DNA from 4 places in the Edwardsiella tarda ATCC 15947 genome. Region 2 is predicted to be linked to each of the others. Evidence: predicted binding sites of a transcription regulator. Region 2 holds the regulator's gene; each other region holds the start of a gene.

Region 1 (3,132 bases), 1.7 Mb from region 2:
CTCCACACCCTCCCTGCGTCTTCCCCACAGATTAAACCGAAGCTATACGCCGCGCGGCTATCCGGGCAGCGTTCGTCCGCACTATGCTAGGCTGCCCATTCATTCTCTGCTGCGTTAATGGATGCCATCATGTTCAGACTATTATGTGCCCCCCTACTTAGCCTGCTCAGCACCACGGCCAACTGCACGCCGACGATCCCGCCCTTACCCCAAAAAGATATGGCCGGGCAGACGGCGGCGTTTAATCAACGCATGGGCCTGGCGGCGCCGTACGCCGCCGCCAGCCAACAGTTTCTACGCAGCGCGGCCTCGCTCTCTTCGGCGATCTTCTTGCGCCAAGCGGCGGACAGCCATCCCTACTTCGTCAACTGGATGAGCGGAACCCGCAAGGTGGCCGGCGATAACCCCTGGACCACCTATCATTCCACCCTGTTCGATAGCCGCAACGACTACCTCATCACCGGTAACCTCGGTGCCGCCGAATACGTCGGCTTCCAGGTATATGGCATGCGTGATGGCCGTAATATCGCCCTGGCTCAGCAAAATCGCTCATCGAACACGATGCAGATCGACTGCCGGGGTAACTTTACGCTGCGTCTCAGCCCCAAGCCTCTCTCCGGTGAGGGGGATAGCATCACCACGACCCCAGAGGACTATATGCTCATCGTCCGTGAGTATTACCAAAACGGACAGCAGAAGCTGCATAACCCCGCCCGTTACCGCATTCAGCGCCTGAGCGGTGAGGCGCAGCCGCCCATCCCGGATGCGCGGCAACGCGTCGCCCTGGCCGACGCCTTCTACCGTAGCCTGGTACTCAGTTCATTGGATATTGCCGAGAAGATGGCACAGGTGCGTAACAGCAATCAGGAGGTCGAGGTCGATCGCCGCTTATCCGACGCGCTCTACCCCACCACAGACAATCGTTACAACGGCGTCTACGTCACCCTGCCCGACGATGACAGCGTGATCCGCATCAGCGGCACCCTGCCACGCGATGCCACCTACATTTCCGTCGTATTCTATACGCCTTACTATATCACGCCCGATTACCGCAACGCGCGCACCTACCTGACCGGGAAAGAGATCGTCCAGCAGGCCGATGGGCACTACCAGATCAACCTGACGCGCCAACCGCGCGATCTGCCGAATAACCTCACCAGCGCCGGTTACGATCAGGGTATCGTGGCCATCCGTTACCTGGGCTCGCAAAGCTATCCCGAGTTCGAGGTGCAACGACTGTCCCACGCCGACGCGCAAAAACCATAAAAAACGCCGCCCTTCCCGGCGGCGCTCAAACGGTATGACACGTCGTTATTTTAAGAGTGACGTTCACGCGTTTTACGGGTACAGCGTTTATCGTAGTGACGTACCCACCAATAGCGGTCGGCGACGCGCTCACGACCTCCGACACGCGCCCCCGCCAGCCATAACAGCGCACCGATGAAGATGCTCATCACCGCACCATGTGAAAAGTATTGAGGTAAATCCAATTGGGGTAACTGAGCCAGTACGGAGTAACCGACACCGCCCACCATGGTAATAAGCCCCAGCCCCATCAGAATGTTGCCAAGCAGCATTGAGCTTTTACGTTTCATTGGTCTCCTCCTTCGCTGTATCAGTATCCATAAAATCGACTGATGCTAGGTTAGCCTCCTATCAGGGACGCTAACCTATCCCGTTAGTGACAGTATAGTCGCTTAATATTTACCTGATTGGGTGCAGTTCACATTCTGCCCTTGCAACCATTAGTTATTTCATTTTGCAACCAGATATATCGAGTACGGGACGCATCGTTAGCGCGCGCAGTCAGCAGCGCCGCTCATCATTGCATCCCGACAGCGGTGACACGGACGCGGCAAGGTAGTGAGCCGCGGCAAAGTGTGGTCTAATTACGGCTGTTCTTTTATCCACGACTTGCCGCGGGGCGCTCCCGCGTCTATCACACAAAGATCGAATGTACTGATGACGATTAAACTGATTGTCGGCCTGGCCAACCCTGGCGCGGAATACGCACAGACGCGCCACAATGCCGGTGCCTGGTTCGTTGACGCCCTCGCCGAACGCCACGGCCAATCCCTGAAAGACGAGAGTAAATTCTTTGGCTATACCGCCCGCCTCAACCTGGCCGGGCACGATCTACGCCTACTGGTCCCCACCACCTTCATGAACCTCAGCGGCAAGGCCGTCTCCGCGCTAGCCGGTTTCTACCGCATCGCCCCGGATGAGATCCTGGTGGCGCACGATGAGTTGGATCTGCCCCCCGGTGTGGCGAAGCTGAAGTTAGGCGGGGGTAATGGTGGCCACAATGGCCTCAAGGATATTCAGAGCAAGCTGGGCAACAATCCCAATTTCTATCGCCTGCGTATCGGCATCGGCCATCCCGGCGACAAGAGTAAGGTCGTCGGCTTCGTGCTGGGTAAACCTCTGGCGAGCGAGCAGCCGTTAATCGACGAGGCGATCGACGAGGCGCTGCGCTGTACCGAGGTACTGATGCGCGACGGGATGGAAAAGGCGATGAATCGCCAGAATGGCTTTAAGGCCACGCCACGCTGATAGCGAGCAGCGTAGCCCACGCCACGCGTCGCCTAAGGATAAGTCGAGAAAATGACGCGTTGCGTGTATAATTGGGCAAAATTTTCCTGTTTATTTGGTGGCTAATGTATTAACCACCAAAAATTCAATGAGTTAAGGTGATTAAACATGGGTTTTAAATGCGGTATCGTCGGCCTTCCTAACGTCGGTAAATCTACGCTGTTCAATGCGCTGACCAAAGCGGGGATCGAAGCCGCTAACTTCCCGTTCTGTACCATCGAGCCGAACACCGGCGTGGTGCCGATGCCCGATCCGCGTCTGGATCAGCTGGCCGAGATCGTGAAACCCCAGCGTACCCTGCCAACCACCATGGAGTTCGTCGACATCGCTGGCCTGGTGAAAGGGGCCTCCAAAGGCGAAGGCCTGGGCAACCAGTTCCTGACCAACATTCGTGAAACCGAGGCCATCGGCCACGTGGTACGTTGCTTTGAGAACGACAACATCGTACACGTCTCCGGCCGAGTCAATCCGGCGGAAGACATCGAGGTGATCAACACCGAGTTGGCGCTGGCGGATCTGGATACCTGTGAGCGCGCCATC
Region 2 (3,132 bases):
ACCAGCATCGTGGTCAACATAATCCAGTAAGATTTAGGCAATGCCAGTAAGATCCCCAAGCCGCTACCGGCGGCGAGGGTCAGCCCGAGGCGCAAGGCATTACGCAGCGCGCCAGACTTCGGTGAACAATAGGCGCGCAACGCCGGCCAAAACGGCAGGCGTTGCTGCGTCGCCATCAGTTGGCGTTGATAGAGGGGACGCTGGCGCTCTAATAAACGTGCCATGCGGCTAAAGTGGTGCAAACAGAATTGCCCCACCGGGTTGTCGGGATAGCGACTGGCCAGCTTCTCCAACGCGGAGACCTCAGGCTGCATGGAGAAGTGTTGCGGATAACGGTGATAGAGAATGTCATCCGCCACCACCCGCAGGCGCCCAGCGACGACCTGGGCATTGCGCCGAATGATCGCCTCGGCCTGGCTCTGCGCCACCAGCGTCTGCACCTCCTCCGGCTGAGAGAGACTGACGGTGATATGCTCTTGCAGATCGAGCGCCACCTGAAAATAGCGAACCAGGCGCTTGTACTCGGGGTTATGAACCAAAGAGAGCATGTGCATCTGCTGGTAGATCACCGTGATCAGATCCATCACCTTCTGCTGACGATTCAACAACGGCGGCAAGGCCGTCTGTGGATCACTATGCTGCGTCAGCAAGCTGTACTTGGCCTCGATATAATCCCCCAACTCCAAATAGAGTTGGTTCAGCGTCTCGCGAATCGGCTGCCCCTTCCACAGGATAAACCAGAACCAAGTAAACGCACCGTACCAGACGGTCCCCACCAGATACAGCAGCGGTGCCTGCCAGATAGGTACCATGCCGACCATACTCAGAGTAAAGATGGCGGCGACCAACGTGGCGGGCAGCAAGCGGGCATGCAATGGGCTGATCTCTCCATTGACGCCCAGCAATAACGCCAGAAAAAGCATCGCCAACGGCACAGGCACCTGCCATAACAAGGCAAGCTGCAAGAGAAAACTACCGAGCGCGAATAGCGAACCACCCACGGCCAGGCGTTTAAAGAAGCGTTTATGTGGTGTATCCAGGCCCGCGATGTTACAGCAGACGGGAACCAGCGAGAACAGTAGCCCCTGTTGCAGTTGGCCAATCAATAACCCGAACAACACCGGCAGACACAAGACCAGCGTCTGACGCAGTGCATAATTCACTTCCGGGTGGTAGATAAACCGCCGCCACATGAGCACCATCCTGGGGATGGAGAGAGTCCCGCGCCACGAGGGCGGCGCGGGCGAAAAATCACCGCGTCCCGTAGACGACGATGGTTTTACCGTGGGCCGAGATCAGGTTCTGATCTTCCAGCATCTTCAAGATACGACCGACCGTTTCACGCGAACAACCGACGATCTGACCGATCTCCTGACGCGTAATCTTAATCTGCATACCGTCCGGGTGCGTCATCGCATCCGGTTGCTTCGCCAGATTCAACAGCGTCTGGGCAATGCGGCCGGTAACGTCCAAGAAAGCCAGGTTACCGACCTTCTCTGACGTCACTTGCAGGCGACGCGCCATCTGCGCGGACAATCGCATCAAGATATCCGGGTTTACCTGAATCAACTGACGGAATTTCTTATAAGAAATTTCAGCCACTTCACAGGCAGTTTTCGCCCGAACCCAGGCACTGCGCTCCTGTCCTTCCTCAAACAAGCCCAACTCACCGATGAAATCGCCCTGGTTCAGGTAAGAGAGGATCATCTCCTTGCCCTCTTCATCCTTGATCAGTACCGCGACAGATCCCTTCACGATGTAATAAAGCGTCTCCGCCTTTTCACCTTGGTGAATCAAAGTACTTTTTGATGGATATTTATGAATATGGCAATGGGACAGGAACCATTCAAGGGTTGGGTCTGTTTGTGGTTTGCCGAGAACCATTCGCTATTATCCTCTGTTGTTATCGCATCCCCGTGCGCCAAACGCGCCCCGCCAGGCGGCGGAGCCGGGAAACTGCCTAGTAACCTGTTATAGCACTGCACTTGTCGAATATAGTTTTATTAGCCTAAGGGAGTTGCTACCCGACCTTATTGATCTATACCCGCTTCATTCCATTAAAGGTGCATGTCGGCTTAGTTTGTAGCATAGCTTGACCCAACTGTCTCGCACTGTCTCGTTTCAGCATGGAATAGCTCACTGTTCGCCGCGTTTTTTTTCCCAACGGAATTATTTTTGCACCTTATTTGCACAGTAGCCTGCGCTAAATCACCAAGAAAAGCGAGCGATTAGCGTTAATCGTCCCCGTTAAACTGGCTACGCGCCATAATATTGACACTTTCATGAAGTTCAGACCAAACAACCACGGCCTCGCCGCTTATCAGCTGTTGGCGCACATCCTCAACCTTCTGTGCCAGACTCTTCTCCTGTTCGCCATAATCGGTTCCCTCACGTAACACGAAGGCTTCGATTAAATTATCCAATGTTGTCGGGGCGATATCTCGCCAAGGAATGATCACGTCATTGACTCCAAATAACAGGCTAACCATTCGGGAATACGCTGCTCTAACCACAGGGACGGGCGCCGTAGCGTGCCGTTGATAAAGCCGACGTGTCCACCGAACTCGGTGAGCTGATAGTCGATATTAGACGGTAGCCGTGCCCTGTCCGGGATCACCGCCGCCGTCATGAAAGGATCGTCACGCGCTTGCAAGATCAACAACGGCTGGCGAATCGCAGCCAGACGCGGCAACGCGCTACAACGCCGATAATAATCATCCGTGCCGGCGAAACCATGCAGCGGCGCCGTAATCTGCTCGTCAAACTCACGCAACCGACGCAACCGCCGGATCTGCTGCGGATCGAGCGCTCGTAACTGGGGATAACAGCGCTGTTTACGCAACGCGCTGCGCTTGAGCTCATGTAACAGGTAACGTTGATAAAAACGCCCCGCCCCACTCTCCAAGTGCGCCGCACAGGCCGCCAACTGTAACGGCGCCGAGACCAGCACCGCCGCCGTCAACGGCGCTTGCGATCCCTCCTCCGCCAAATAGCAGGCCAACATATTCCCCCCGAGAGAGACGCCGACCGCCGCCGTCGGTACCTCACCCAGCGTTCGGCGTAACCATGCGAGGAAGAAACGCGCATCGCCGGTCTTGCCCGAATGATAAAAACGTGGCAGCAAGTTAGGCT
Region 3 (3,132 bases), 1.5 Mb from region 2:
ATCGCCGGGAGATGCTGACCGCGGAGCGTGTACAGGAATATCTCCAGACATTGGAAATGTTGTACAACCGCTACGAAGATCAACCCCAACGCCTGACGCTACTACGCGCGCTATTTGATTATGCTCGTGAATTAGTAGGATAATATACTTAAGCCAAAAGGATGCGGCAGGTTACCACGGGGGACGTCCCCCCGACCGTCATCGTCAATCTCGCCCTCCCCGGCAAATACGCTTCTTCTCCCGCGCCATCCTCGATGGCGCGGACGACAACGACGCCTCGACATATGAGGCCTTCATCAAGGCGAGAGTCTATGTGGCTGACTAATGGGCCGCTGCTGGCGGTACTGTCATTTATTCTGTGGGGGATCACGCCGCTGTATTATAAGCTATTGAACGATGCCAACGCGTTCGAGCTGTTAGCCCAGCGTCTATTCTGGTCCGTCCCTCTGCTACTCGCACTACGCCTGCTGTTTAAACAACGCACCACCTGGCGCGCCGTCTGGCAGGATAAACGCTCCCTATACTGCTGCCTGCTCGGCGGCGCCATTATGAGCGTCTCCTGGACCACCTTCATCTATGCCCTCACCCATAACCTAGTGCTGGATGCCAGCTTGGGCTACTTTACTAACCCGCTATTCGCCATCGCATTGGGCGTGATCTTCCTGCACGATCGTCTCACCCCCTTCCAACGTCTCGCCGTGCTCCTGGCCATCATCGGCCTCGGCTATCAGATCATCCTGTTGGGGCGGGTACCGGTGCTGGCGCTGGTGATGGGCATCACCTTCGCTTTTTATGGTCTCGTGCGTAAATATATCCGCTACGATATTATGACCTCGTTGACGCTGGAGACCCTCTGGATGCTGCCGCTGGCGATCGGAATCACCTTCTGGCTGCAGTTGAATGGAGAGAGCGGCCTGACAGGCATCAGCTCGACGCACTATCTACTCTATATCCTGACCGCGCCGGTCACCTATGCCCCGCTACTGCTGTTCGCCGCCGCGATTAAGCGCACCTCGCTGACGGTGGTCGGCCTGGCACAGTATGTCGAACCCTCACTCCAATTTCTGCTGGCGGTGCTGCTCTTTGGCGAGCCGATCAACGTTGCGAAGATGGTCAGTTTCTCTCTGATTTGGCTGGGTCTGGCGCTCTGCATCTACGAGATCTTTATCATCATGCGCCGTCCTGATCCGTCCACATCTCCCGCCGCTTCGCCAGCGAAAGCGGGGGCTCGCCTCCCCGTCGGTCATCACAAGCGCTAATCCTCCGCGGCCCGCTCCGACGCGTGGGCCGCCTCTCGCCCCCATCCGCCTACCCTGCCAAATTGGCATGACTGCCATAGAGCGAATTCATGGTGTGATCAGTAGCACATTTTACCCATTAATTGTATGATAATTGCGTTTTCGTTCTTAGGTACATTACGATGTCAAAACCGCTTTCTGTTTGCTGGCAATACGCACGCGCCTTTGTGTTGATCTACCTGTGTCTGTTCGCCGGTAATGCACTCTCTACCCTGTTACCGATCACCATTCCCGGTAGTATCATCGGCATGTTGATCCTCTTCGCCCTGCTGGCTTCGCAGATCATGCCCGCCAAATGGGTGAAACCCGGCTGTAGCCTGTTTATTCGTTATATGGCATTGCTATTCGTGCCGATCGGCGTCGGGGTGATGCAGTATTACGACGTGTTATGCCGCCAGTTCGGTCCTATCGTCGTCTCCTGTGTGGTCAGTACGCTGATCATCATGGTGGTCGTGGCCTACTGTTCTCATCTGGTACATCGCGAGCGTCCTAACGATGGCAACCAACCCGCCATTCGCCCGCAGGAGAGTAAACAATGATCAATATCTGGTGGTCGTTACCGTTAACCCTGGCGGTCTTCTTCGGCGCCCGTCGTCTGGCTCAGCGCTTGAACATGCCGTTGCTCAACCCGCTGTTGGTTTCCATGGCGGTGATCATTCCCGTGTTGCTGTTGCTGCATATTCCGTATCACAACTACTTCGCCGGCAGTTCCGTGCTGAACAGCCTGCTGCAACCCGCGGTGGTGGCGCTTGCCTTCCCGCTGTATGAGCAACTGCACCAGATCCGTGCTCGCTGGAAGTCCATCATCACCATCTGCTTCATCGGCAGCGCCACGGCGATGACGACCGGGACCGCGATTGCGCTGTGGCTGGGGGCGACACCGGAAATCGCCGCCTCGGTTCTACCGAAGTCAGTCACGACGCCGATCGCCATGGCGGTCTCCCAGTCGATCCACGGTATCCCGGCCATCAGCGCCGTCTGTGTAATCTTTGTCGGGATCCTCGGGGCGGTCTTTGGCCATACCCTGCTGAATGCGATGAAGATCCGCACCAAGGCATCACGTGGCCTCGCGATGGGGACCGCCTCCCACGCCTTAGGGACCGCGCGCTGTGCCGAGGTGGATTACCAAGAGGGGGCGTTCAGCTCGCTGGCACTGGTGATCTGCGGCATCATCACCTCGCTGCTGGCGCCGTTTCTCTTCCCCATCCTGCTACGCCTTTTCTGAGAGAATTTTCACAGTGGAGTGCGCCATCTGGCGTACTCCATCTGATTATTGTGTACAAACAAGCGCAAAATGGTGAAATAGCTCTCTCATTCACCGCTCGAATTACAGAAATTACACTCAAAAAGTGATAATTGTCACAAATATAACTCTGGCGCTTACCTACAATAGCCTCCCGTAACTCACAAGAGGCCTTCCCATGCACGCACGCTTTGCCGCTGCATTTAGCCAGTTGCCTGGCGAACTTCAAGCGGCGCTCACCCCCATTATGGCGTCGGATGATTTCCACGCCGTAATCACCGCCGCCCAGGTGGATGCCATTTGTCATGCCTGCCAGTTGGATCGTCAGGCGTTGAGTTTTGCACTGCTGCCGCTGGCCGCTGCCTGCGCCCTGACGCCGATCTCTCATTTCCAGGTAGGGGCCATCGTCCAAGGGAGCAGCGGTAACCTCTACTTCGGCGCCAATATGGAGTTCGCCGGTGCGCCGATGCAACAGACGATCCACGCCGAGCAGTGTGCGATCACCCATGCCTGGCTGCGCGGTGAGCGCGCGCTGGCTTCGATCACCGTGAATTGCACCCCCTGCGGCCACTGTCGTCAGTTTATGAATGA
Region 4 (3,132 bases), 1.3 Mb from region 2:
GCCCGCTGAAGGGCGTGGACGCCCCGCCTGTTGCGCCACTTTACAACTGGGGAAGCGCGTCAACAGAAACAGCGCCATCACCACCAGCAACACCATGATCATATACTTATACGGTTCGAGCGTGTTCTCCAGCATTGCCAGTTTAAACGCATGGATCTGTTCGGCATTCATCCCCGCCATCTGCTTCTCGAGGCTATCGCCCTCGGAGAACACCAGGTATTTGCCCAGCAGGATCCCGGCCGCCGCCCCGATGGGATAAAAGGTCTGGCTGATATTCAGACGCAGCGTAGCCTGCGCCTGGGGCCCCAACATGGAGCTATAGGTGTTCGCGGCGGTCTCGAGGAAGCTCAAGCCGATGGCGATGGCGAAAATCGCCGCCAAGAACATCGTATAGGTCGCCATATGGGAGGCGGGGAAGAACAGCGAGCAGCCGGCGATATATAACGCCAGGCCGATCATTATGGCGACCTTATAGCTGCTTTTCTTAATCACCAGTGACGCGGGGATGGCAATCAGAAAATAACCGCCATAGAAGGCGCTCTGCACTAATGCCGAGGCGAAGTTACTTAATTCAAAAACACTTTTAAACTGCGTAATCAGAATATCGTTGAGTGCCGCCGCACATCCCCAGAGTGGGAAGAGACAAGATAATAAAATAAATTGAAACAGCGGGGTACGATTCAGATAGCCATCTGGCATCTGGATGATGCTTTTATTATTCATAATGAATGCTACCTTATTAACAGAGATATTAGACGTTCAACGCCAGAAACTCATTGAACTGCTCGATACTGGGATAAGAAGATTGCGTTCCTTTCCCGGTCACACTGAATGCGGCAAATAAGGCCGCCTTTCTCATCGCCGCCTCCACATCACCCTCCTGTACGTAATAGTGAGCGAAGCAGCCGATAAAGGCATCACCGGCACCGCTGGTGTCCACCGCAGACACCTTGAGCGCCGGAACATGGACCTCCTGCTCGCGCGTCATCCAGAGCGCGCCCTTCTCGCCCAAGGTCACGATGATATTATTCAGCCCCTTCTCTATCAGGCTTCTGGCCGCGATGCGCGTGTGCTCATAGGTGTCCACCGGCAAACCGGTCAGGATCTCTAACTCGGTCTCATTGGGCACAAAGAAATCGCACTTACAGGCATAGGACATATCCAATTCGCGCAGTGCTGGGGCCGGATTCAGTAATACCTGAATACCATGTTTTTTACCGAACTCGATGGCGTGATAGACGGTTTCCAGCTGCACCTCTAATTGCAACACGATTAGCTGGCATTTCTTTAAATCCGCCGCCGCCCGATCAATATCCTCTGGGGAGAGGAATTTATTCGCTCCTTTAATAATCAGAATACTATTACTGGAGTTCGCGTTGACAAAGATTGGCGCCACGCCGCTGCTGGTGCAGGGCACCTTCTCCACGTAGCTGGTATCGATGCCCCAGGATTCGAGATTGCGAATGGTATTATCGGCAAAAATATCATCCCCAACTTTCGTCAGCATCATCACCTTAGAATTCAGCTTGGCGGCCGCCACCGCCTGATTCGCCCCCTTCCCGCCGCAACCGATTTTAAATGCCGGCGCCTCTAGCGTTTCCCCCTCTTTTGGCATCTGGTTGGTATAGGTGATGAGATCCACCATGTTGGAACCAATAACAGCAATATCCATTCTCTTACTCCTTAACAACGTCCAGATAACAATGATAGTGAAGAAACATTATCATGTTACATGAGCAACATTTGTGACTATGATCTCGATTAGTCACGTGGAGTAAAACGGAATACATACAGTGAGATCTGCGTCAGATGATCGGCCGATCATCCCGCGTTAGCATGGGAGAAAGTGATGGATTAAAGTCATTTAATAACAAATAGATAAATTCACCTTATCCGCAACAAGGCTTTTTTTTCATCCTGTCCGGCGCTATAGTAGAAACATAAATGGCCTGTTCCCTCACACGCCAAATGTTACTAGCGAAACATTTGGCTGTGAGCGTGGAGAATCCGCATGGAAACCAAACAAAAAGAGCGCATCCGTCGCCTGCAAGCCTTGCTGCAAAAGTCCGATCGCATTCATCTGAAAGATGCGGCACGTATGCTCGAGGTCTCGGTGATGACCATCCGCCGTGATCTAAGCCCCGATAATCACCCGCAGCCGCTACCGCTCGCCCTGCTCGGCGGCTATATCGTCGCGATGAATGCCCCCCACTCAGCGCTTCCTCAAGCAGAGAGCACGCCGTCGCAACATCATCCGGACGATCTCCCCATCGCCATTCTGGCCGCCGGGCTGATCGCCGACAACGATCTGGTTTTCTTTGATAATGGCCCCGAGATGGCGCTCCTGGTCAGCCTGATCCCCGATGATATCCCGTTTACCGGGATCTGCTGTTCACACGCCGTCTTCCTGGCGCTCCGGGAGAAGCCGCAAGCCTCGGCCATCCTCTGCGGCGGCCGTTACTGCGCCAGAAACGACACCTTCTATGACCACGCCAACCCCTCGATGCTCGATACCCTGAACCCGCGTAAGGTCTTCATCTCCGCCAATGGCGTCGACGAGCGTTACGGTGTCACTTGGCAAGAGCTAGACGACGCAGCGCTCAAGCGCAAGGCTATCGATCATGGGCTCCGTAAGATCCTGCTGGCACGCCATGGTCTGTTCGACGATGTGGCCCCCGTCAACATCGCCCCGCTCGCGGCCTTCGATCTGCTGATCAGCGATAGGGCGCTACCGGGAGAATACGCGACCTGCTGCCGAGCGGCGGGGGTGCGCGTCATCACGCCGGACTCCGAGGCGGAGAGCGAGTCGCCGTGATTCGCACGCACGCCGCCAGGCGTGTGAGTCGCCATGATCTAAGCCAAGCGCCGAGCGGAGAACAACGCGTCTCCCTGGCGCATGACAAGCAACGGCGCCGTCCCCTGGCGCCCGACCGCCCCCATGCCTGATGACATATCCTGACGCCAGGGTGCCGTCGGGGCGGTTCGCCGACAAACTCGCCGTATAATTAAATCCATCAATAATGGAATGAGCCCAGAACCGTAGATAAATTCTGTCCTCACGACGAGGCCCATTCAACGGTCTCCGGACTGACTTCTCCTACCGGGCTTTTCCTAGGCCACCCCCGTACAACC

The links. The regulator CRP, encoded in region 2, controls carbon source genes, mostly activating them, when cyclic AMP is high. The targets are predictions, from matches to a motif close to ATGTGANNNNNNTCACAT.
Region 1: a site for CRP is predicted at 1,712-1,729, ahead of pth (aminoacyl-tRNA hydrolase). Genes of this name have one in related genera too.
Region 3: a site for CRP is predicted at 1,352-1,369, ahead of DCL27_RS10980 (CidA/LrgA family protein). Genes of this name have one in related genera too.
Region 4: a site for CRP is predicted at 1,794-1,811, ahead of DCL27_RS07000 (DeoR family transcriptional regulator). Genes of this name have one in related genera too.

What each region holds. Positions count from the first base shown of each region.
Region 1 covers NZ_CP084506.1:2,167,256-2,170,387, forward strand. The annotation lists gene DCL27_RS10070 (DUF1214 domain-containing protein) at 130-1,266, shown strand; gene ychH (stress-induced protein YchH) at 1,317-1,595, opposite strand; gene pth (aminoacyl-tRNA hydrolase) at 1,963-2,553, shown strand; gene ychF (redox-regulated ATPase YchF) at 2,701-3,132, shown strand, end outside.
Region 2 covers NZ_CP084506.1:237,622-240,753, reverse strand. The annotation lists gene DCL27_RS01140 (YccS/YhfK family putative transporter) at 1-1,193, opposite strand, end outside; gene crp (cAMP-activated global transcriptional regulator CRP) at 1,252-1,884, opposite strand; gene DCL27_RS01130 (YheU family protein) at 2,235-2,459, opposite strand; gene DCL27_RS01125 (hydrolase) at 2,456-3,132, opposite strand, start outside.
Region 3 covers NZ_CP084506.1:2,364,622-2,367,753, forward strand. The annotation lists gene sbcB (exodeoxyribonuclease I) at 1-143, shown strand, start outside; gene rarD (EamA family transporter RarD) at 312-1,259, shown strand; gene DCL27_RS10980 (CidA/LrgA family protein) at 1,421-1,837, shown strand; gene DCL27_RS10985 (CidB/LrgB family autolysis modulator) at 1,834-2,523, shown strand; gene cdd (cytidine deaminase) at 2,720-3,132, shown strand, end outside.
Region 4 covers NZ_CP084506.1:1,509,187-1,512,318, reverse strand. The annotation lists gene fucP (L-fucose:H+ symporter permease) at 1-723, opposite strand, end outside; gene rbsK (ribokinase) at 752-1,672, opposite strand; gene DCL27_RS07000 (DeoR family transcriptional regulator) at 2,012-2,815, shown strand.